Blastopirellula marina: one gene and its partner. The protein of the gene in region 1 binds, or shares a complex with, the protein of each later gene. Links are inferred from orthologs where the notes say so. Each region holds a gene or a part of one and is shown on either strand. Other genes may lie near its edges.

Region 1 (11,176 bases):
TTCGACTTGCCATAGTCATGCAGGTGACTGTTCAGTCCACCGGAAGGATCTGAAGGGCAGATGAACGCATCCACGACCGTTTTCGCGAAAGGATCCATGGCGGTGATATTGAACCAGGCCTGCTTGTAAGCACCGGCCGCCTTCATCTCGTCGTACAGGGCCGACTGTTCGACAAACGGCAACAGGAACGTTCCCCAGCCCATGTAGTTGTTGCTGCTACCCACATCAATCCAACCAGCCGGCAGTGACTGGAAGGTGTCGTGGTAGTTGTGCATCGCCAATCCCAATTGCTTCAGGTTGTTGTTGCACTGGGTACGGCGAGCCGCCTCGCGAGCCTGTTGCACGGCCGGCAGAAGCAAGGCAATAAGAACGCCGATAATCGCAATGACTACCAACAGTTCCACCAAGGTAAACGCCGATTTCTTTTTAGTGACTTTCATTGCTCTCTTCTAAAACGTAGTAACTGAAAGTGATAAACGCTTTACAAATCCGCCGAATCATTGCTATGCCAAAGGCAACGCCTGAGAAAAGATCTGGTCGTCACCATCTATTTCTGCCGCCTCGACGCGCAGGTACGTGTGTTTTCCCAGCACGGCCGAACCCTCTGGTAAACTCCAATGGCAAACCTGGCCCGACTGCTCGTGCAGTCTCCCCTTGGCAGATACGACGCGAATCTTACATGGCGTAGAGACTTCAACTCGAAGTTGCCCGTTGGTTATTTCCAAGCGAGTCAATTTGATCCGCCCCTTGAGCGAAGCGTAGAAATTGCCATTGCGATACGCTCTCAAGCAGGCCGCCGGCAGATCCTTCGCTGGCGTCTTGGCATCGACCAAAAGGACGTTTTGCCCACGGAAATCCGGATCCGAATTATGAGCATGATCGGAAACCGCAAAGCCGTAGCAGCGACGCCCGCTGGCCAGAATGGTGTCCCACTCTGATAGCGACCATCCTTTGCCGTTTAGCATCTCGGCCGTATTGTTCCAGATCTCGATTCCTAAAACGCGGGGATCAAAATCAAGCAAAGCAAGCAATTGTTCATGCGAAGTGCCGCTCCAGGTTGGATGATTGATCGTCACGCCGCCGCCGTCGGCAAACTGAAGATCCGCGAACATTCTTGTAAAAGCTTCTTTCCAAGGCATGCCGGTTCCCATCTTGTAGCCATACTTATTGAGCATGTACTTGCTACGAGCATCGAATGTGCCGCTGCAGAACTCGGAACCGACCGCATTGAAATGACCATTTGAATCGGTCATCGAGTGATGTTCAGCATTGGGGCAGATCACGACATCGGATGGAATCTGCGTGAAGCAAGGTCCCCCGACTTCAAATGGAATCGTTTCCTGCAACGACACCGGCAGTTTGTCGTACCAACCCAACTTGGGATCTTGAATGATTTCGTTCCAGCGAAACTGGCGATAAACGTAGCCTTCGCCTGGGATGGTGCAGAAATCTTGGCCAACATTGTATTGGCCAATTCGCTCGTCTGGCTTGCAAGGAGCGGAAGGATAGTAGTTGGAGATCGCCAAGTGCCGAAGCCCTCGGCGGCAAAGCATGTCAAGCGAACGCTGAGACCGGCAATGGGCGTGCGTAACCCCGCCAATCGCCTCAACGGAATCCCAATCGATATCAGCGTAGGGTGTCCGCGTTTGCGTGGTTGAATCATCGCCCCATGCATAGCCACCGGACAGCAACGCCATGCTTGCCAGGGGGGTTACCGAAAGAAAACTGCGTCGCGACGGCGAAATCGAGGAACGTTTTGGCATGAAGTTCATCGCTAGGGGAGGGAGTGCGAAACGCAAGAAGCACAATGACTTCTCAAGTCCATTCGATCCGTTAAGCAAGCCACAAACAAACGATTGCAACGCACGAATCAAGGGGCGCGCCGATCGAAATCAACACCCCTGGCTTAATCAACAAATTTGACTTCCAGTCATCAGCACGTGAACGTACAAGGTAACCATTGCCATTATTTCGTCCAGCCAGAACGAACGCATTCATCGAACATTAATGCCATTGTCACGTGATATCATTATTTCACCCCACAACGACAAAGAAGAAACCATTGAAAACTAATGAAATAAATCCATGACCGGTCAGACAGTAAAATAGACAAGGCATTTCACGATGCCTGGCCATTTCACGTAATCGACGAATGCGTCGTGTGACCATGGACAATTGCCGAAAGGAGAAGGCCCCGAGATCGACAACGGCGAAGATTTTGAACTGCTATTCACTGTCCCTGCGGCAGAAGCCGACCCGTTGCAAGCCCAATGGACGGAAGCAACGCGAGTGACAAAAATAGGAACCATGCAACCAGGCACCAAAATGTACCTGCTGGACGAATCGGGCCAGCGGCTGCCCCTCAAGCCTGAAGGTTTTTCGCACCGTTAATTAGCAAGCCGCCATGAGCACCATTACCTGGGAAGCCACCAGCGAAGACGATACCGCCAAGCTCGGAAGCATTCTGGCCGATGCCATCCCGCCAGGCACCGTCGTGGCCTTAAACGGCACGCTGGGTGCCGGCAAAACGCGGTTGGTCAAAGCGATGGCCGATAAGCTGGGCATCCCGGCCGAAGATGTCATTAGCCCGACGTTCGTCATCATGCAGCGCTACTTTGGCGGCAAAACACTCTACCACTTCGACGTCTACCGCATCAAAGACGACGACGAGTTCCTGGAACTCGGCCCGGAAGAATACTTCGACTCCGAAGGGATCACCCTTTTGGAATGGGCCGACCGCGTCGTCAACTGCCTGCCCCACGATTACCTGCGGATCGATATCGAAGTGCTGGGAGAAACGGCCCGGCAGTTCACGATCTCGTCCGTCGGGGCCGACTTGGAAAACGTTCCGCTGCTGGTGAAGGACGCGCTGTAATTCTTTCGCCAAATCCGATAGACCAAGGATTGGGCCATGAACCGCTCTGAACTCTTGCCTGCCTCGCTGAACTTCGTGGAAGAAAGCCACGCCGAGGCCACCGGGCGGTACCAAGGCTTCGGGCAAGACTTCTTCTCGGAGCTATACAACCAACTTCCGAGCCTTGCCAGGTCGTTCACGTTCTATCGCAACACCGATGGAACTGACGACCTGTGGGCCATCTGCCAGCAAGGTCCCATCCAGTTCGGCGTGCAGCTCGACCCGGACATCGAGGTGATTTGCGTTTGGGACAAGACAACGCACGAGGAAATCGGCACCTGGCAGCCGCAACCGATTCCATACGCGATTGATTGGATCAAGTGCCGCCGGCCAATTAATCTTCCGCAGAGATCAGATAACGAACGGCAATAAACGTCCTTTCATGCCATTTCGCTCTCTTTGTCCCCAAAGGCATGTCCGGGGCAATCAAAGTCAACGTCTTACTGTTGCTAACCCAATTCCACTTTTCGGTTCCCTTGTCGTCGGCCGTAAAGTCGAGTGGAACAACGGCAGGACGTTCCAGGTCAATATACAGGTAGCCTGTGCAAATCTTTCCCGACAAAGAATCCGAGAAAGAAAACGTGAAACCGCGCTGATCGCTTGTGACTTCACCCACCGCATGAATGGCGATCCAGTGCCCACCTTTGCTGTTCCATTCATACTTGTCATCCTTCTTGTTATGCTCGGCAGCCATGGCGCGAACACTCAGCAAAGGATGGAAGCCCCGGTCGATCGATGCGGACATCAAAGCGTGGCAACGCTTGACAAACTCTTCAGGCGACTCGTCATCTTCGCGGTTAAGGTAGGTGCCCGAGACGCTGGGCGTTTGATTTTGCGGCCATATCTTTTGCAACATTTGCAGCAAATCGACGTCAGCGACTCCGTTCTCTTTGGTGTAAGCCGCTCTCCGCGCGCCGTACGGAATGGATTCTCCGTCGCCAAAATCGTTGATGAAGGACTGGGCCTGATCCTGAAGACTATCCCCTTCGAGCAAGGCCAACACTTTGGCATTTTTTGCCATCGATAGACTATTGACGACAGCACAAGGCCCGCACCCGTTTGGCCCGATTTCAGCCTGGCCGATCACTTGGGCATTAGCAACTTGGGCAGCCAAAGCCAAGCAGAGGCACATAAAAGGCAACTTCGTCACTCGATTGAGAAACCAATTTAGAGCGATCATGCTTAGTGGCTATGTCACACATAAAATGAAAAGAAGGGGATGAACCTCAAAACCAAGCGGTCTTATGCTGCCAAGCATCACCGCTCAAGACTAAAATCGAAATGGTTTTTACCACGTTGAACCGTGACCGATAACTCAGAAGAATCTACGGCTGCATACTTTTCAGGAATCAAGAAAACCGTTTTCCCTGGTTTTTGGAGAGGAGCAAGAGGATCGAGATTCTGCATGCTGTCGTAGTCAATCTCGTTTCCTTTCTCATCGACCTCAATGGTTTTCGAGATCAACACCACGTACTCGCCCTCTAAGGCACCATCTCGATCGGCATTCAAGGTGAAAAGCTGAAAACTTCCATTCGCTAACGTTATCCCAGATGCAGTCTTGCCTTCCATTTTGGGCTTAAAGATAACCATGGCGCCTCCCACTTCTTTTCCATCGATTGTCACTGTTCCCGTTACTGGCTGAACATCTAACCCCGAGGAGGAACATCCAGTGAGATGAACAAGACAAATAAATCCGACTAGAAGCGGAAAAGCAATTCTCCCTTTTGATCCTACGAATGATTTCATCACTGCTCATGCCCTGTTAATTATTTGGAGAAATATACAAATCGCGTGAATGGTTTGCCTTCAAATCTGAACTTGAACTGAGACGTGCAACAAAACAGAGACCTTTGGCTCTGCTTTGTCACAACGAAATTCTCATATCGGGCAAAGTTATGCGAAAAGCAATCCCTACAAAGCAGGAATTGTTTCTCCGCCAGAAATAGAGCCAAGTGATCCAATCACTCCAAAGCTGCTTCCGCCGCCAGCTGGTGGTGCTGAAGCCATGGATAGTGTCGGATCTCCTGCATCGATCGTATTCGAGATGAACGTAACTGATCCGTCACCGAATGCCACCATAGCACCGCCTGGGTGGTAGCTTGACAAAGGATAGCCAGCAAAGTTGTGTTCGCCGGACCCCCAACCTAAACAAGAGGGAGAATTGGGAGGGGCTGTGGTTGTTATCGAACTGTAAAGAAAGGTCCCGTCACCCCATCGGCGACCACTAAAGTCCCAAGCCGTTCCCGTGGCTTGGAATTGTTTGGGGTTATTAGGATCTAAGTTCGCAATACAGCCTGCAGGCTTGTCAGCCCGAAGATAAGTACCCGTCTTGGCGTTACGTCCATCGCCTGGCGCACAGATGGCACGTTCCCCAAGAAGAATGCTGTTACTCAAGCCGTCGGTAAAGTCACGGAATTTTAATGGATCTCGGAAACGGAACGCCCCACGATAATATTGGATGTAGTCCGCTCTAGCATAGTCAACAATTCTGTCGCCGATATTTGCCCTGTAGCTCAGCCCACCTGGCTGAGCTACATCTTCCCGTGAGCCTTCAGGATCAGAGGGACACGTGCGAACTTCAAATCGAGTTACCCACGGCTTATAGTTCGTATCCCATGGAACTGCAGGTCCGGAACTATAGTTTGTTGTTCCGTTCACAGAAGCAGCCGTTCCACCGGCCTTGATCATTTCCGAAATGTTCTTTTGTTCCATAAATGGAAGAAGATAGACAATCCAACTGACCCGATTTTGAAGTCCAGAGCCTAGTGCCGGCAATTCGCTGTACGTGTCGTGATGCATGTGTGCGGCAAGTGCCCATTGCTTGAGATGGTTCGTGCACTGAGCTCTTCGCGCTGCCTCTCTGGCTTGTTGCACCGCTGGCAACAACAGAGCAACAAGTACACCGATGATTGCTATCACAACAAGCAATTCTACAAGTGTAAACGCGTACCGATTTCGAGATAAGAACATTGATTAATTGCCTTGTATTTGAGAAAGAAAAGGAAATAAAACAAGACGACCACTGCCTGCAAAACACCCAAAGGAAGTACTTTACGGACTATTAAATAAATATGCAAAAAAACGCATGGAGGGTCAATAGAATGCGAAAAGAAAAATTGCATTTCGGGCAAAGTATACAAGGAGAAGGCGAAAAATGAGATGGAAAGGCACTATAGAAAACTCAACCCCACTAGAGAGTCGTCCATTGTGGGTCAGTGACTTCCGGTGCAATTCTTTGTGTCGACTTCAGCCGGATTTGCCTCAAACGAAGTTGCCTTGGCGGCGTTTGATCATGCTCATCACCGTTTCGACTTGGCTTATTTGGCGGTTGGTGTTGGCGTCGAAGCGAAGCTATATCAGTCGGCGGTAACGACCACTCGCTGGTTTTTCGGTTTTCAGGAGGTTGTGAAACGACCTCTAGCAGGGTGCATAGCAATGCTCCGACCTTACGACTCGGAATCAAACCCGAATACTCGCAGCTCTTGATCACAGCGACACGCTTTCGCGATACGTGCGGCCCAGGCGATCGCCTCCTCACGTGATGGCACTTCGAGTACCAGAAAACCACCGTTGAGCGGAGGTGCCCACGTATAGCCTCCCTTAGTGACGGAGCCATCGGCCGATACGAGAACAGGCGTCACGCTTTCATCAACGCCACCGCCGAAAACGTAGACGCCTGCTTCCTTCGCCTCGCGAACAACGGCATGCGAGTCGTGACTGACCGCTTCCATCTCGCTGTCAGGTACCTTCATGGCAGCACTGGGGAATGAAATGAGATACTTCACGATGATCTTCTTTCCCTTAGAATTCCGCGGCTTTAACGCGACACACCTACAAAATAAACCGGCTCAGGTCCTCATCCTTGCTCACGTCATCCAGCCGCTGCTTCACGTACGCGGCGTTGATCTCGACCGTGCTGTATTTCATGTCAGGGGCCTCGAAGCTCAGCTCTTCCAACAGGCGCTCCATGATCGTGTATAGCCGCCGGGCTCCGATGTTTTGCGTCGTTTGATTGATCTGAAACGCGTACGAGGCGATCTCTTCCAGGGCGTCACTCGTGAAGCGCACGGCCACTTCTTCCGTCTTCATCAGTTCGACGTATTGCCGCGTGAGGGACGACTTCGGTTCAGTCAGAATCCGCACGAAATCTTCCTTGGTCAAGTCCGATAGTTCGACGCGGATCGGGAAGCGGCCTTGCAGTTCTGGCATCAGGTCGCTGGGGCTTACCTTGTGAAACGCACCGGCGGCGACGAACATCACGTGATCGGTGTTCACGTAGCCATACTTTGTCTGGACGGTCGTGCCTTCCACGATCGGCAGCAGGTCGCGCTGCACCCCTTGGCGGGAAACGTCAGCCCCGGCTTTCCCTTCGCCAGCGACAATCTTGTCGATCTCGTCCAGGAAGATCATTCCCAGGTTCTCGGCCAGTTCGATTGCCGCTTCGTAAATCCGTTCCTTATCGAGCAGCGCCTCCGTTTCCTGTTCGATCAGCACGGTGCGAGCCTGGGTCACGGTCATTTCGCGGCGGGTCGTATTCTTAGGCATGATCTTTTCCAGCATCCCTTGCAGATCCATGTCCATCTGCTCCATGCCCATCCCGCCGATCATCACCGGCGTCCCCTTTTGCTCGACGGTTAGTTCGACCGTGCGGTCTTCCAACTGGCCCGATTCCAGCATCTCTTTCATCCGCTGGCGCGAACGCTCGTGCTTCTCTTGCTCGTCCGCTTCGCCGGTCGAAAGGGCAGGGCGGGGAGAGATCAACTGATCGAGCAGCCGCCGCTGAGCCCGCTGGTGGGCTTCCTCTTTCACCGCTTCGCGCTCGGTCTCGCGCACAATGCCGATTGCGTTCTCGACCAGATCGCGGACCATGCTTTCGACATCGCGGCCGTAGTACCCCACCTCGGTGAACTTGGTTGCTTCGACCTTGATAAACGGAGCCCCGGTCAGCTTCGCCAGGCGGCGGGCTATCTCGGTCTTCCCCACGCCGGTCGGGCCGATCATCATAATATTCTTCGGCGAAACTTCCTGCTGCAGTTCTTTGGGCAGGTGCTTGCGCCGCCATCGATTACGCACCGCGATGGCGACGGCCCGCTTCGCTTCGTTCTGCCCAACGATATCGGCATCAAGCATTTTCACAATTTCGCGCGGCGTGAGTTCCTGATTAGCTTGTGACATTAGTCCATCTCCACGCGATGAATTTTGATGTTATCGTTCGTGTAAATGTCGATCGCCGCGGCGATCAGCAAACTTTCGCGGACGATCTCTTCGGCCGACAGATCGCTATGCTTGACCAGCGCCTTGGCCGCCGCGGTGGCGTAGTTGCCCCCTGAGCCAATCCCCAGAATGCCGTCGGTCGGTTGAATGACATCGCCGGTGCCAGAGAGCAGCAGCGTCTGATTCGCATCGACCACCACCATCAGCGCCTCCAACCGCCGCATCGCCCGATCGGTGCGCCACTGCTTGGCCAGTTCGGTCGCAGCCTTGGGGACGTTGCCGGGAAAATCTTTGAGGAACGACTCGAAGCGTTCCATCAGCGCGAACGCATCGGCCGTGGAGCCTGCGAAACCGCACCACACTTTCCCGCCCAGCAGAGGCCGGATCTTCGACGCGTCCGATTTCATTACGCTGGTGTTCATGGTAACTTGGCCATCGCCGCCGATAGCGACTTCACCTTTGTGGCGCACGGCCAGAATGGTCGTCGAACGAATTCGCATGAGGGTGTCCTCGCGAGCTTTCTATGCAATTGCTAGGCTAAAGGTCTTGGCTTTGTATTGTGGCCCAATTTGAGCAAGTCGGCTAGGACTAGCGTCAGAGGTCACAGAGAGCACCGAGGGAAGAAGAAAGAGGATAAACCACAAATTACACAGATGGGCGCGGATAAGAGAAAGAAAAAAGGACTGTGTGCCCCCAGCCTCTTTCGTCAGCCCCAAGGGGGCGACATATCGCAGTGAAAACTGCACGAACGACTTCAACCTTGTTTCGCGCCCCTGTGCTTAAGAACGAATTCAAACGCAAACTATCCCCATCACACCTTATGTCTGAACCACTTCCTAATCCGCTGTTGATGACGCCTGAGAACACCGTGCTGTTGATGATCGACATGCAGGAAAAATTACTGCCGTCGATTCCCGATGCCAAGCAAGTTGTCTGGAATGCAAGCCGGCTGCTCGATGGGGCAGAGATCTTAGGCATTCCGGCCCTGGGTACCGAGCAGTATCGCAAAGGGCTCGGAGCAACCGTCGAGCCACTAGCCGCCAAGCTGGGCGACATGCCCGACAAGCTCCACTTCAGCAGCTGCCAATCGGTGATCGCCAAGCTGGAAGAGCTTAACCGGCCGAAAATCTTGATCGCCGGTATCGAAGCCCACGTCTGCGTGCAGCAGACCGCACTTGACCTGCTTTCGCTGGGGTACGATGTTTACCTGGCGACCGATGCGGTGAGTTCCCGTTACAAGCACGATCGCCGGATTGCTTTGCGGCGGATGGAATCGACCGGCGTCACGCTGACCACCACCGAGGCCGCGCTGTTTGAATGGTGCCGCGTCGCTGGCACGCCGCAGTTTAAGCAGATCAGCCAGTTGGTACGCCAAGAGCGTCCCTAAGCGATCGGTGCCAAGCCGAGCCCGCCCAGGTATCGGTCGAAGCGCTCTTTCAGCTCTTGGGCTCGGGCCTCGGTCCACCAGACCCGGAATGCTTCGGCCTTCTCGTCGAACTGGATACGTTCGTGGTCGGCCAGTTGCAACAGAAACGCCGGGAACTTCTTGGTGGCCGTTTCGTTCTGCCAGCGTTGGATCTTCTCGACGGCCATGTGATGGTCGTTGATCGCCCCGAGCTTCGACTGCACCTCTTCGAACGCCGGGTACAGCTCTTCGCGAAAACAATCGGGAAAGCCCCCTTCGACCAGCTCCATCGCGTAGCGGACCTTCTTTCCTTCAATTCGCATTTGATGCAGCGACTCAGGCGATTCGCCCAGCATTTGCGAGAAGTGAAAGAAGCGAACCACCAGCGGTTCGAGCAACGTAGGTGCCATCTGCTGCAACGTTTCTTCTTCGGCGACTTCGCGCCACCGGGTCCGCAGGACGACCCCTTCAAACTTCTTGGCCAGGTCTTCTGATTTCGCCCACTCCCAGGCTTGCACCAACGCAGGCTGCGCGGCCTTACGCAGGCCCTTCAAAAACGTCAGCACCTCGGCTTTGTCGTCGTCGCCGATAACGAACTTGGCTTTGCGAATCCGCCTGGTGAAAACATCCAAATCACGGGCATCGCCGCCTGCTTTGCGCAGCTTCTGGGTTGCCTTACGAACGAGCGTCGAACGCTTCAGCGGCAACAGCGTCGCAAACAACTGGAGTGCGGCCTGCGTGCGGCGCGACCATGTCCGCAAATAATGGACATACTCGACATCTTCTTTCCAGCGATTCGCGGCCAGCGGCAAGTACTCGAGCATGCGGGCAGAACGCGTGCTGATCGCTTCCTTGGCCACTTCAGAAATGGGGTGCCCTGGTTCGATGGTACCCAGCCAATTGGTGTTCTTTCCCATGGAGCTAAACTCTAGTCATTCATAACACGATCGACGGCGGGGCGATGCAGCCCGAACCGAATGTCGGTTTCGAATGCCTTGCAAAACAACTCGGTGCGAGATCGGGCTGCCCACAAATCGACCTCGGGGTCGCCGGTCGCCTCGATCGAAACATAGACGTGGTCGGGATGCTTGGTAACTTCCACCTTGGAAACCTGCTGGCGGTGGCTGCGATCGAGCGCCCCGGCCACGCGCAAGATGGCCGCCAACTGCTTGACCCGCGTTTGATCGCTTTCGCTCAGACGCGTGAAGTTCGTGTGCTTCTTCTTGGGGTTCGCCCCACGATGATACCGCGCCACATTGGCCACAATTTCCAGCGCATGACGCGAGAAGCCTGGTAGCTGACTGTTAACAATCAAGCTGTAGCTATGCTTGTGGTGCTTCTCGTAATTGATCAGGTAACCCACGTCCTGTAGCATGGCTGCCGCGTAGATCGTTTCGTCGTCGGTCTCTCGCAGATTGAACAGCGGCATCATCTGACGAAACAGGCTGATAGCCAGATTCGCCACGTGTTGCGTGTGGATCATGTCGACACCGCAGCTGCGGGCAAAGGTCGACATCGCTGCCTGGCGACGCTGCTCTTCGGCCGCTTTGTCTTCCGCCGAGCCAGGCTCCAGTTCTTCCATCATCGTCAGCATCAGCCCGTCGCGAATGCCGCGATCGTGAATCCGCAGCGTGTTCACATCC
Region 2 (11,253 bases), on another replicon or contig:
ATGGGATGATCTGCCGCAAGTTAATACAGGCGAAGAGGTTATGGCCTTGATTGCGATGGATGAGTCGAAATTCCCGCTCGATCCGTACGGATACGATGAGTACAACAACTACTTCGAGCCAGAAATTTACGACTGGTTTGTATTCGTAACGGATGACCTGACCGTTGTTTACGTCTACGAAAACAGCGACGTTCTGCCTAGCAAAGTGGATCCGGTTCTGTTGGCCGAACAGAACGCCCAGCCTGTAGTGCCTGAATCGTTTCAAGTCTTTGTAAGAGAACAGGTTCAAGCAATTGCTTCCGGTGAAATTGCCGTCAGCAAGTTGTTCTCGGCAATCCAAGAGCGTTGGACGGCCATCACACAGCCGATTGCCATTGCGTCCCTCAGAAAAACGGAACTGCTGCCGGCCCATCGTGTCTCGCAGCTACAAGATTTACTGCGATTTTAGTAAGTCAATTGCTGAACGCAGTTTATGTTGTATTATGCAAGGGAGCATGTGCTCCCTTGCGACCGTTTTGGCATGGCAGATTACCTCAATGTGGGGATGCCTGCAGGAACGACCCGTTTCATCTATTTTCTCAAAATGTTAATCCAGCTAAACTTAAGCGGATTCGATGTTTTTTGGTGGCAGTATTTGCAGGCGGGAAATAGAATTAGGATCCAGACTGGGCGGTAATCCTTGCGCTATCCTTATTTGAGGAGCAGGTGCAGTTTGTGGATTACCTGTTTACAGCCAGCTGACCTGCGACCATTTCGGAACAGAGTCGCAACGAACAACACTTCTCACCATTTCTTTTTTGGAGTTTCGACTATGCCTAAGCGTGAGCACTTCGAGCAGTGTCTCTCGGCATTTTTGGCAATCGGGCTAGCCGTTTTGATGGTGGCTCCCGCTGCGGCGGGCGATGCCACTCGCGTCGCAACCTATCAGCAAACTGCCGGGCCCCGCTACTTCGCCATGAGTGTTTCTCTTGATGAGAAACCAGAAGCCAGCCCATCGGAAGTTGTGGTGGTGGTTGATACTTCTGCCAGCCAGGCAGGCGTTTACCGAACCGATTCGATCGCCACCGCTAAGGCGCTGATGGCTTCGTTGCCATCCGATAGCCGGGTTCAACTTTTTGCTGGCGATATCATGGCCGTTCCGATGACCGGCAGTTTCGTTTCGCCTCAAGGCAGTGAAATCTCCGAAGCATTCGCCAAGTTGGAAAAGCGTGCTCCTCTGGGGGCGACTGACCTGGAAACTTTGATTGAAGACGCTGTTTCGGTCTTCACGAAGTCTGGCAAATTGAATCGCTCGATTGTCTATATCGGCGATGGTAATAGCAAAGCAAATTTCCTCTCGCCGACTGAGTTAGAAGAAGTCGTTGGCACGCTACGCCGCAACAAAGTGGCGCTGAACTCGCTGGCAATTGGACCAGAGCGTAACATCGAAGTTCTGGCTACCTTGGCAAATCACTCCGGCGGCATGGTTGAAGTTGATAATCGCGAAACTCCATCGGAAGAAGCTGGCGTTCGCTTGGCTGCCGCCGCGACCACGCCGGTTATCTGGCCAGCTTCGGCCAAGTTCTCGGCCAACGTAGTTGAATCCTTCCCAAAACAATTTCCGCCGCTGCGTGCGGATCGCGACTCAATCGTCGTGGGTGTGCTCGACACCGATGGCGTAGTGAGCGTCGAAGTTAAAGGTAGTGGTGCTTTCGCTCGGACTTGGACCGGAAAACCAGAAGCTACCAATGATGATCAGGCCTACTTGCCGCAGTTGATCGAACTGGCTCGTAAAGATGATGGACTGAACCTGCCGACAGTGGGTTCCGGCGGTCTTCGCGAAACGGCCAGTGTGTTGATGGCTTCCGCCGACCAATACGCAAAGCTGGGTGGTCAGGCTCTCGCTGCTGGCGACAAAGTTGGTGCTGCACGTCTGGCACAAGCCGCCATGGAAATCGATCCAGGACATCCGCGGGCTCAAGCTGTCGCCAAGGCGGCTGCTAAGTCCGATGAAAAGACGAAGACCGAAGAAAAGGCTCCCGTTGATCGTGGTGCCTCGGTCCGTCGTATTCCCGTTCACTTTGTGGCTTTCCAGAACGATGGATCGGACGATTCGGCCGCACCGCTGACGCTTGGCGAAGATGACGGTCAGTTTCTGAATGAGGTTGATCTGAACACCATTCGTAGTGCTCGTATCATCGAAGCAGAAGTGACCAATCGTTTGGCCGCTGCTCGTGGTCGAATGACCACGGATCCTGATGGGACACGCAATGCATTGAAGCTGCTTCTGGATAACGTCGAACGTGCTCCAGATCTCAGCCCAGATGTGCGTGCTCGTTTGCGTAACCAGATTATCGCCGCAATTCGTGAATCGTCTGCCCGTGCGGTGGAAGTGGAAGCTCGCCGTGCAGAGGCAGCCGAGCGAGAAGCGATCGCTCGTGAACGCATCGCTCTGACCGAGCAGCTACTTCGTGACGAAGAACGTGCTCGTGTCATCATGGAAATGTTTGATGCGTTGATGGACGAAGGTAAGTACAGCGAAGCCCTGCTCAGTGCTCAAGAAGTCCGAGCGATGGACCCTTACAATCAGGCTGCCGTCGCAGGCGTTGAGATTGCTACCATCGTCGGTAACTATCGTTCGATCACGGCTCTGAAGGAACTGCGATATCAGCGATTTGTCGACACGATGTTCGAAGCTGAAAAGTCCAGTGTTCCATTCCCAGACGAACCACCAATCGTCTACCCAGATGCTGAATTCTGGGAAGAGATTTACTATCGTAAGGAAAAATATGGTTCGGTCGACTTGGCTTCGACGGGAAGTGCCGAGCAAAAGATCTTCCAACAACTCGAATCCGAGACCAAGATCCAGTTTATCGACACGCCGCTGGAAGAAGTGGTGGGATATCTGAAGCAGTTGCACGGTATCGAAATTCAGATCGATAACCGAGCACTGGAAGACGTTGGTCTATCTACCGACACGCCTGTCACCCGTAACATCGAAGGTATTTCGCTTCGCTCTGCTCTGCGTCTGATGCTGAAAGAATTGGACCTGACGTACATCGTGGCCAACGAAGTGCTGATGATCACTACTCCAGAAGAAGCCGAGAGCGAACTGATCACGAAAGTGTATCCAGTGGCCGACCTCGTGCTGCCAGTTTCCGCTCAGATCGGTACCCTTGGTGGCGGCGGTAACGGCGTCGGCGGTGGTATCGGCGGTGGCGGTGGCGGTAACGGCTTTGGCGGTGGCGGCGGTAACAATGGTTTCGGCGGCGGTGGCGGTGGTGTGTTTGCCGTGGCCGACGAAAAGGCTGTCTCCAAAGTCGAGGACGTGAAGCCCGCACAAGAGCCAGCTGCTGACGCTTCGTCCAAGCCGGCTGAAGCCCAGCAGGAAGCTTTCATTCTCCAGGTCAACGAAGGCGAAACTCGGCTTCAGGCGTGGGAACGAGCTTTTGATTCGCAAGCCACGATTCCTGCAGCTGCCGTGCGAAGCGAAGTTCGTCGTGCGATGGCCGCCAAGCGTTACAGCGATGTGACCGGGGTCATTCAACTCGCTCTGCGTGACGGTCAGCTTCAACCTTGGATGTACGAAGCAATGGCCCTGGCCATGCAATTGGACCATGCTCCAAAGCAAGACATCGAACGTGCTTTGATGAGTGCAATCGATTTCTCGGGTGGCCCGAATCACATGCTGGTCGTTGCACAGTTGATGACGCGACTGGACCTGGATGCCCGTGCGTTAAAGCTTTACCAAGACGTCTCCCAAATGGAGCCGCTGCGACCTGAACCCTATTCCTGGGGCTTGGAAGCTGCAAAGCGTCTGGAAGACGAAGATGCCATTCGATGGGCCTGTATCGGTATTCTCTCGCAGGAATGGCCGAAGGAGCATCTCGATATCCGTCAGGAAGCTTTCAATACTGCGAAAGCTCAGCTTCAGAAGTTGCTGGCGGAAAAGAAAAATGACGTGGCCGAACGGTTCAACGAAAGCATTCGAGAAGCACTCGTTCGCGATGCGATCGTAAAGGTGACCTGGTCGGGCGAATCGGATCTCGACTTGATCGTCGAAGAGCCTAGCGGAAGCGTCTGCTCGCAGCACAATCCTCGAACCATCTCGGGCGGTATCTTCCTGGGCGATGCTGTTTCGTCCCTGGCCGATGCCGGTACTGATGGTGCCTACGAAGTCTATGTTGTCCCCAAGGGTTTCAAGGGTGACTACAAGATGCTCGTCCGTAAGGTCTGGGGCGATGTGACTGCCAGCAAGATCACAGTGGACGTGTTCACCAACTACGGTACTGAGGATCAGCGCCACGAACGTCAGCAGTTGCAGCTTGGCAAGGACGGTGCTCTTGTGACCTTCACTGTGCCGGAAGGCCGCCGGAAGGAAAGCCTGTCTGAACAGCAGGTTCAGGTTGCTGTAGAGACTCAAGCGGCTATGACTCGCGAGTTGATCGCTGCCAAATTGAACAATGCCGCTGAAGGCTCGACTGCTTCGGAAGAATACGTTGCCGATGTTGAGGAAGGATCGAACGATTTTGTTCGTCGCGTCCGAAACTCGGTGGGTTATCGTCCTGTGATCACGACCCTTCCGGAAGGTGCAAACTTCTCGGCATTCGCCGTGGTTTCGGCCGACCGTCGCTATGTGCGATTCAATGGTACGCCGTTGTTCTCGTCGATCGGCGAAGTGACCTCGTACACCTTCCAGGGTACGAACACGGGGGCCATGACCAATACCAACGTCAACTAGTTTCGCTGGTTGGCCCAGGGGCAAAATCTTAGAAGATTGAGCCCCTAATTACGAATTAAGCCGGGTAGTGCGTCGAGCGAGAGATCATCGACCTGCCCGGCTTTTATTTTTTCTACGGCGATGGCACCCAGGACCGCGTTGTCTGTGCATAGATGCATAGGAGCGATCAGTAGCTCGCCACCGGCTGCGGCGACTTCTTCTTCTAGTGCCGCACGGAATCGCTTGTTGGCCGCGACGCCCCCTCCTACGCAGATCCGCTGAATTCCGGTCTTCTTCATGGCCTGCATCGTTTTACCAACCAGGCAGTCGATGACCGCCTGTTCAAAGCTGGCAGCAATGTCCGCTTTACGCTGGTCGTCAATTTCCAGCGACTTGAAGTTGACTGCACCAGGGCCAGCGATTTCGTAGCGTACGGCTGTCTTTAATCCGCTGAAGCTGAAGTCGAGACGCGAAGAGTCGTTTAGAAACGGGCGAGGAAACGCAAACGCTTTGGGGTTACCGTTCAGAGCACACTTCGAGAGCGAAGGGCCGCCTGGGTAGGGAAGGCCAAGCATCGAAGCGACTTTGTCAAAGGACTCACCAGCGGCGTCGTCGATCGTGCCCCCCAGTGGTTCGAAATCGAACGGACTCTTGCAGTGGTAAATCGTCGAGTGGCCGCCACTGATAATCAGCCCGATGCAAGGGAAAATCGGCTTTTGGAAGGCCACCTGGCAGGCATAGATATGCCCTTGGAGGTGATTGATTCCGATCAGCGGCTTGCCGAGCAGCCAGGCCAGGGTTTTGGCTGCCGTAACGCCCACTAGAAGTGAGCCAGCAAGACCTGGCATGTTGGCGACCGCAACGGCATCGATATCTTTTAGTTCGATATCGGCTTTCCGGATTGCCTCGTCGATGACGGGCAAGCAGCGTTCCAAGTGGGCTCTAGCCGCGATTTCTGGAACGACGCCGGCAAACCTCTGATGAAGCTCATCCTGCGAGGCGACGACCGAGGATAACACCTGGAGATCATCGGTAATAACGGCGGCTGCAGTCTCGTCGCAGGTCGATTCGATCGTCAGGATTTTCATCGCTTGAGCGTGCGGTTCAGGAAGATGAAATCTCCGCCTTCAGTTGTTCAAGCCCTTTGCTTAATACCGGGTCGATTTCCGAAAGATCCGGTTGTGGGGCAGGCGGGTGTGGAATGATCGTATCCTGATCCCGCAAGCGACGGTAGGTATGGTAAGCCACTTTCTGTTCACGGCTCATCTTTACGTCCATTCCGTCGTCTGGGGAAACGCCCCACTTGTCGCTTTCGGTATCCCCTTCGAATCGGTGGATCTTTTCGCCACTGGGACGCTGATAACCGGCTGTCGTAAGCTTCAGGGCGCTTTTGCCTTCCTCGAGTTCAATGATGTTCTGGACGCTTCCCTTGCCCCAGCTTCGTTCGCCGATAATCGTTGCTCGGTCGTGGTCTTGCAGGCAGGCCGACAAGATTTCGCTGGCACTGGCGCTGTAGTGGTCAATCAAGACGACCATCGGAAAATCGGGCAAAGTTCCTTCCTTTTCGGCCGTCCAGACACGTTTGGGGGAATTGCGTCCCTCGGTGCTGACAATCTTTCCGTCTTCGATAAACATGTCGCAGATCTCGACCGCTGAAGTCAAAAGACCGCCAGGGTTAGACCGTAGATCGAGTACAAGGCCCTTCATGCCGTCATCCAGCAGGCGTGTAATTGCCTTATGCAGATCATCGGCAGTGTGGCGGCTGAATGCAGAGACCCGCACGTAGCCGATCTTGTCGGCATGATCGAACATGTAGTCCCAGTTTCCGCCTTCCAGGCGTTCGTCCCCCATCACTGTTTCAATCTGGACCATTTCGCGACGGACGCTCACCTTTTCGCTCGTGAAGGTACTGGGGTGATAAACGGTCATGGTGACTTCGGTTCCCACTGGCCCTTTCAGCTTCTTAATCGCATCGTCGATCGAAAGGCCCTTGGTCTCTTCCCCTTCGATATGGGTAATGCGATCACCAGCGATAATCCCCGCTGCGTAGGCTGGCGTACCAAACAGTGGGCTGGTCACCACCAGGTGCCCGTCCCGGGTTGAAACTTGAATGCCGATACCACCGAACTCGCTGTCCACGCCAGTCTTGAACCGTTCGAGGTCTTCCGGTGCGATGTAATTGGAATAGGGATCGAGCTTAGAGATCACGCCTCGAATGGCGGCTTCCATCAGCGCTCGACGATCGACGTCCTTGACGTAGTTTCGGTCGACCTGATCAAGCGTATCCGCGAACAGTTGAATTAGCTCGACGTACTCTTCGTCGACATTCGCATAGACATTTTCAGGATCAGTGGGGGATTCGCTTTTAGCGACTTCCGCGGCGGATAAGAAGTTGGACGCTCCGAGGGTAGCAATCAGAACGAACAAGAAGCGGTATTTCCATGGCATGGAATGACATCCTCACCTGAATGACTGATGGACTAGCGCGAATAGGGTTCAGCTGCGCGCAAGTATGACCTGGGAGAAATTATAGGACCCAGGGAAAAATGCGGCAATTGAAAGACTGATGAGCCGGTGATTAGAAGTCGTACCAGATACCGAATCCGATTTGCTGCTCAAAATTGTTGTAGAACGAATTCTGAGTGCTATCGCCGTTGTGATAATGAAGCCCCATGCGTAGGGTACGGCCTGGAATGTCCCCCACCCAGGCCCAACCAGTTTGCACGACAAAGCTTCCGCCGAAATTTACTTCCTGACGTAGATGCGTACCCACGGCCAGGAAAGGTTCGCCCCAAGGGCCGGTTCGCTCGTTGGGAGCCCATTCAACACCGAATTGGAATTCCCAGGGGTCGGCGACTAAATGGTAGAACGCCCAGCCCACTTCGCCATAGACTCGCAGCTTGGTAGTGAAGTAGTAGGAATGCCCAAAGATGAGCAGGTCGTGTGCGTAGTTCAGGCGGTCATAGCCTGGGTTCTTCAGCAGGAACTCGTCACCCAAGTGAGAGCTTAGGTGGTAGTAGCCGAATCGCGAGCGATGGCGTGGATTGTCGGCGTAGCTCCAGGTGAGCTGAGTGCCGGCACGAAAATCCACTGATCGAACGTCGACGTCCTCGGGAATGTCAAGCCGAACGTGAGCAGAGCCTTCGACATCCCATTGAATACCGTCTGAAAGAAAAGACGAATCGCGACCGTATCGCAAAACACCAAAACGACCACCCAGATTACCGTCGAGCATCGAGTTATCGTCGGTGATTTTGATCAGTTGTGCTGAGAGGCGAGATTCTTTCTGTCCAGTCAGATATGACTTATAGACCATACCAGCAGGTAAGATAGACCATTCGTATGGGGCATCTTCTTCGACCATCGCGAGTGGTCGTTCGTAGTATGAATCTGAATAGGTAGGCTCGATCCACTGCGACTGACCGGGACCTGGCTGATTGATCATCGTCAGGCCACCATTAATGATTGGCTGTCCCAACGGATTTTCGTAGGCGACCGCCTGGATTTGAGGTGCCCGCTCATCTGTGGGAAAATCGAGAATGGGTTCCAGGTACTGGGATCGTTGGCCCGGAAATATGTTCGTCGGATCAGGCCAGGCAAGTCCGGTCTGCGCACTAGCCAGTGAAGGCAGCGCGAGACTGCTGAGAATCAGAATGACTATGAACCGGACGTGAAATATCATCGCAAGGTGGGGAGTACCTGATAGCATTTTGTTTAATACATCCGCGATAACCATGCTTATCGGCATAATCGGGTACCGAGGATGACAGCGAAGTGTAACGAGGTGCAAGGCGGACCCCAAGATCACTTTTTATCAAAATAGTGCATCGGTAAACTAAATCTGATCCCCCGTTTTTTTAAGGCAAGAAACGTCTTCCATGGTTCTCTTAGAATTCAGTATGTCTCCGCTTAATAAGGGAGATTCCGTGAGCGAATACGTCGCGCGAAGTTTGAAAATAATCGCTGCTAGCGGACTCGATTACCGTTTGCATGCGATGGGCACTATCATCGAGGGGGAAATCGAACAGGTGCTAGCGGTGTTGCAGAAATGTCTAGAGGCCATGTCTGAAGACTGCGATCGCATAACCTGCACAGCCAAGCTGGACTATCGCCGAGGCTACCAAGGTAGGCTCGATTCGAAGGTGAATAGTGTCTTGGAAAAGGTGGATGTGCCCTTGAAGACGATTCAAGCTTCCAGCAAATCGGAATAGAAATCGGCCCAAGTATGGATACACCTGAAGTAGACGTTTGTGTGGTGGGAGGCGGAATTATCGGCCTGGCGACCGCTTACCAGATCACGCGTCGTTTTCCCGATCATCAGGTTATCGTTCTGGAGAAAGAGAAGGTGCTCGCGCAGCATCAGTCTGGTCGTAACTCCGGTGTGTTACATTCAGGCATCTACTACAAGCCTGGCTCGTTGAAATCGATCAATTGTCGCGAGGGGCGATTGGCGATGCAGAACTTCTGCGAGCAGCATGATATTCCACACGAAATCTGCGGCAAGGTAATTGTCGCGACCGAAGAAAGCGAGCTTGGACGCCTGGATGATATCTACCAGCGGGGGCAAAAAAATGGGGTCGATTGCGTCAAGTTGAATGTCGATCAACTGCGGGCCATTGAACCATATTGCCGCGGAATTGCAGCCGTCCAAGTTAAAAATGCCGGCATTATCGACTATCGTCGCGTTTGCTTTCGGTTGTGTGAACTCATCCTTGAACACGGCGGCGAGATTCATACGAATACTCGCTTGCTAGGCGTTACGCACGTCAAAAAACAGGTAATTCTCGAAACGAACAACGGAGCATTTCAAGCGTCGCTGGTGGTCAACTGTGCTGGGCTGCAAAGCGATCGAGTCGCCAAAATGTGCGGCCAACAGCCCGAGGTGAAAATCGTTCCATTTCGAGGTGAATACTACGAGCTTTCCGAGAAGGCACAGCATTTGTGTCGAAATCTGATTTACCCGGTACCGGATCCTGCGTTTCCCTTCTTGGGTATCCATGTCACGCGGACAATTTTCGGAAGTGTCGAATGTGGCCCGAACGCGGTTCTGGCATTTGCTCGCGAAGGGTATCGAAAATGGGATGTCAATTTACGGGATCTTTGGGATGCCGTCGGGTATCGTGGCCTTCATAAACTTGCCGCGAAACATTGGAGTGTCGGCTTCGAAGAGATTCGACGATCCTATTTCCAGTCAGCCTTTCTCGCCTCGCTGCAACGCCTTGTTCCTGCCGTACGTGCTAAGGACCTGATCGCTGCCCCGGCTGGTGTGCGAGCACAAGCGTTACGTAAGGATGGATCATTAGTCGACGATTTTGTTATTCAAAAGGAAGGCAATTTTATCCACGTTCTCAATGCTCCGAGTCCAGCTGCGACCGCTTCTTTGAATATTGGTGCCTTTATTGCCGAAAAGGCGGCCGATGTTTTGGATGCGTAGGCGTGAACCTTCAGGCGACCAATGGGGACTAATGCGTTCAAATAAGGAAATGAACGGAATAAAGAGGAGACGTCATGAATCGTCGTCAATTAACGCAGTTGGGAGTTCCGGAATACGCTTTGACCGAAGCAGTTAAAGCCGTATCGAGCGCCGCGACCACGCATGGCCTGCGCGGTGCCGATTTAAAGCGGCAGGTGAAGGAAGTTCTCGCTGCGCCGAACGCGTATGTGAACGATCCTTGCTACGGTCCGTTGGCCGCTGTGTTGACGGAAGACCCGACTATCGAACCACTGCGTGAAAAGGTTGACTACCGTACCTGGGGTGACGACATCGACGAGATGGCTCATGCGCAAATGCGCGAAGCCTGTAAGTTGCCATACGTTTCGGGTGCTGCTCTGATGCCGGATGCGCACGTGGGATATGGCCTGCCAATCGGTGGTGTTTTGGCCATGGAAGGGGCTGTTGTGCCGTACGCGGTTGGTGTCGACATCGCGTGCCGCATGAAGCTAAGCGTCTTGGACACGAAGCTGGAGTCGCTTGATTCCCGGTTTGAGGACTACTGCCTTGCGCTCGAAAAGGGAACGCGGTTCGGTGTCGGTTCGGTCCATCAGAAGCCGCAGCAGCACGACGTGATGGACGAAAACTGGAACATCTCGAAGGTGACTCGCCAGTCGAAGGACAAGGCATGGCAGCAGTTGGGAACGTCCGGTTCCGGGAATCACTTCGTGGAATTCGGTGTGCTGACGATCAGCGAAGGCGATGTATCAGATGATTCGTTCGATTTGAAACCAGGCGAGTACGTTGCACTGTTGAGCCATAGTGGAAGCCGTGGTGCAGGCGCGGCCGTTTGCAGTACTTATAGCAACATTGCGCGCACGAAGTTGCCGAAGAAGTACGAAGCATTGAAAAATCTGGCGTGGTTGACGCTGGATAGTGAAGAAGGTCAGGAGTACTGGGAAGCCATGAACCTGATGGGACGCTATGCGGCGGCAAATCATGAAGTGATCCATCGCCTGGTAAGTCAGCTGGTTGGTGCTGAGATTGTTGCTGGAGTCGAGAACCATCACAACTTTGCCTGGAAGGAAATGCACGCTGGACGTGAAATGATTGTCCACCGCAA

What was found.
Region 2: the proteins of tsaE (region 1) and tsaD are in contact, whole or in part, in a crystal structure (PDB 6N9A), measured with the Thermotoga maritima proteins. The link is inferred for Blastopirellula marina from one-to-one orthologs. Residues at the interface, in WP_004082108.1 of Thermotoga maritima: Leu37, Gly38, Lys46, Lys57, Val59, Lys60, Ser61, Thr63, Phe64, Thr65, Leu66, Met67, Val69, Pro71, Tyr82, Arg83, Leu84, Asp86, Asp88, Phe89, Asp93, Ile128, Asp130, Glu131, Arg134; in WP_004082750.1 of Thermotoga maritima: Cys10, Asp11, Arg49, His50, Leu82, Gly84, Gly135, Gly136, Glu154, Thr155, Leu156, Asp157, Asp158, Ser159, Glu162, Asp165, Lys166, Arg169, Leu170, Tyr175, Lys213, Thr214, Leu217, Tyr218, Gln221, Arg222, Asn324.

The regions. Positions count from the first base shown.
Region 1 is NZ_PUIA01000035.1:351,687-362,862, forward strand. What follows is about bases 1,316-4,139. They hold tsaE (tRNA (adenosine(37)-N6)-threonylcarbamoyltransferase complex ATPase subunit type 1 TsaE), read left to right. Parts: upstream 1,316-2,404; coding sequence 2,405-2,875; downstream 2,876-4,139. Other genes in these bases: C5Y96_RS11355 (hypothetical protein), read right to left, coding at 1,316-1,763; C5Y96_RS11365 (hypothetical protein), read left to right, coding at 2,176-2,391; C5Y96_RS11375 (hypothetical protein), read left to right, coding at 2,912-3,286; C5Y96_RS11380 (hypothetical protein), read right to left, coding at 3,249-3,935. In the rest of the region: C5Y96_RS11350 (DUF1559 domain-containing protein), read right to left, coding at 1-440; more of C5Y96_RS11355, read right to left, coding at 504-1,315; C5Y96_RS11385 (hypothetical protein), read right to left, coding at 4,172-4,660; C5Y96_RS11390 (DUF1559 domain-containing protein), read right to left, coding at 4,826-5,884; C5Y96_RS11395 (YciI family protein), read right to left, coding at 6,361-6,699; ATP-dependent protease ATPase subunit HslU, read right to left, coding at 6,746-8,089; ATP-dependent protease subunit HslV, read right to left, coding at 8,089-8,628; C5Y96_RS11410 (hydrolase), read left to right, coding at 8,949-9,515; C5Y96_RS11415 (CHAD domain-containing protein), read right to left, coding at 9,512-10,450; C5Y96_RS11420 (Ppx/GppA phosphatase family protein), read right to left, coding at 10,462-11,176. UniProt on the Escherichia coli protein: Required for the formation of a threonylcarbamoyl group on adenosine at position 37 (t(6)A37) in tRNAs that read codons beginning with adenine.
Region 2 is NZ_PUIA01000057.1:363,099-374,351, reverse strand. Bases 3,777-6,677 are described here. They hold tsaD (tRNA (adenosine(37)-N6)-threonylcarbamoyltransferase complex transferase subunit TsaD), read right to left. Parts: upstream 5,788-6,677; coding sequence 4,765-5,787; downstream 3,777-4,764. Other genes in these bases: C5Y96_RS18630 (S41 family peptidase), read right to left, coding at 5,804-6,677; C5Y96_RS27625 (hypothetical protein), read left to right, coding at 3,777-4,720. In the rest of the region: C5Y96_RS18645 (hypothetical protein), read left to right, coding at 1-448; more of C5Y96_RS27625, read left to right, coding at 812-3,776; more of C5Y96_RS18630, read right to left, coding at 6,678-7,147; C5Y96_RS18625 (DUF1207 domain-containing protein), read right to left, coding at 7,278-8,381; C5Y96_RS18620 (MTH1187 family thiamine-binding protein), read left to right, coding at 8,578-8,910; lhgO (L-2-hydroxyglutarate oxidase), read left to right, coding at 8,925-10,133; C5Y96_RS18610 (RtcB family protein), read left to right, coding at 10,208-11,253.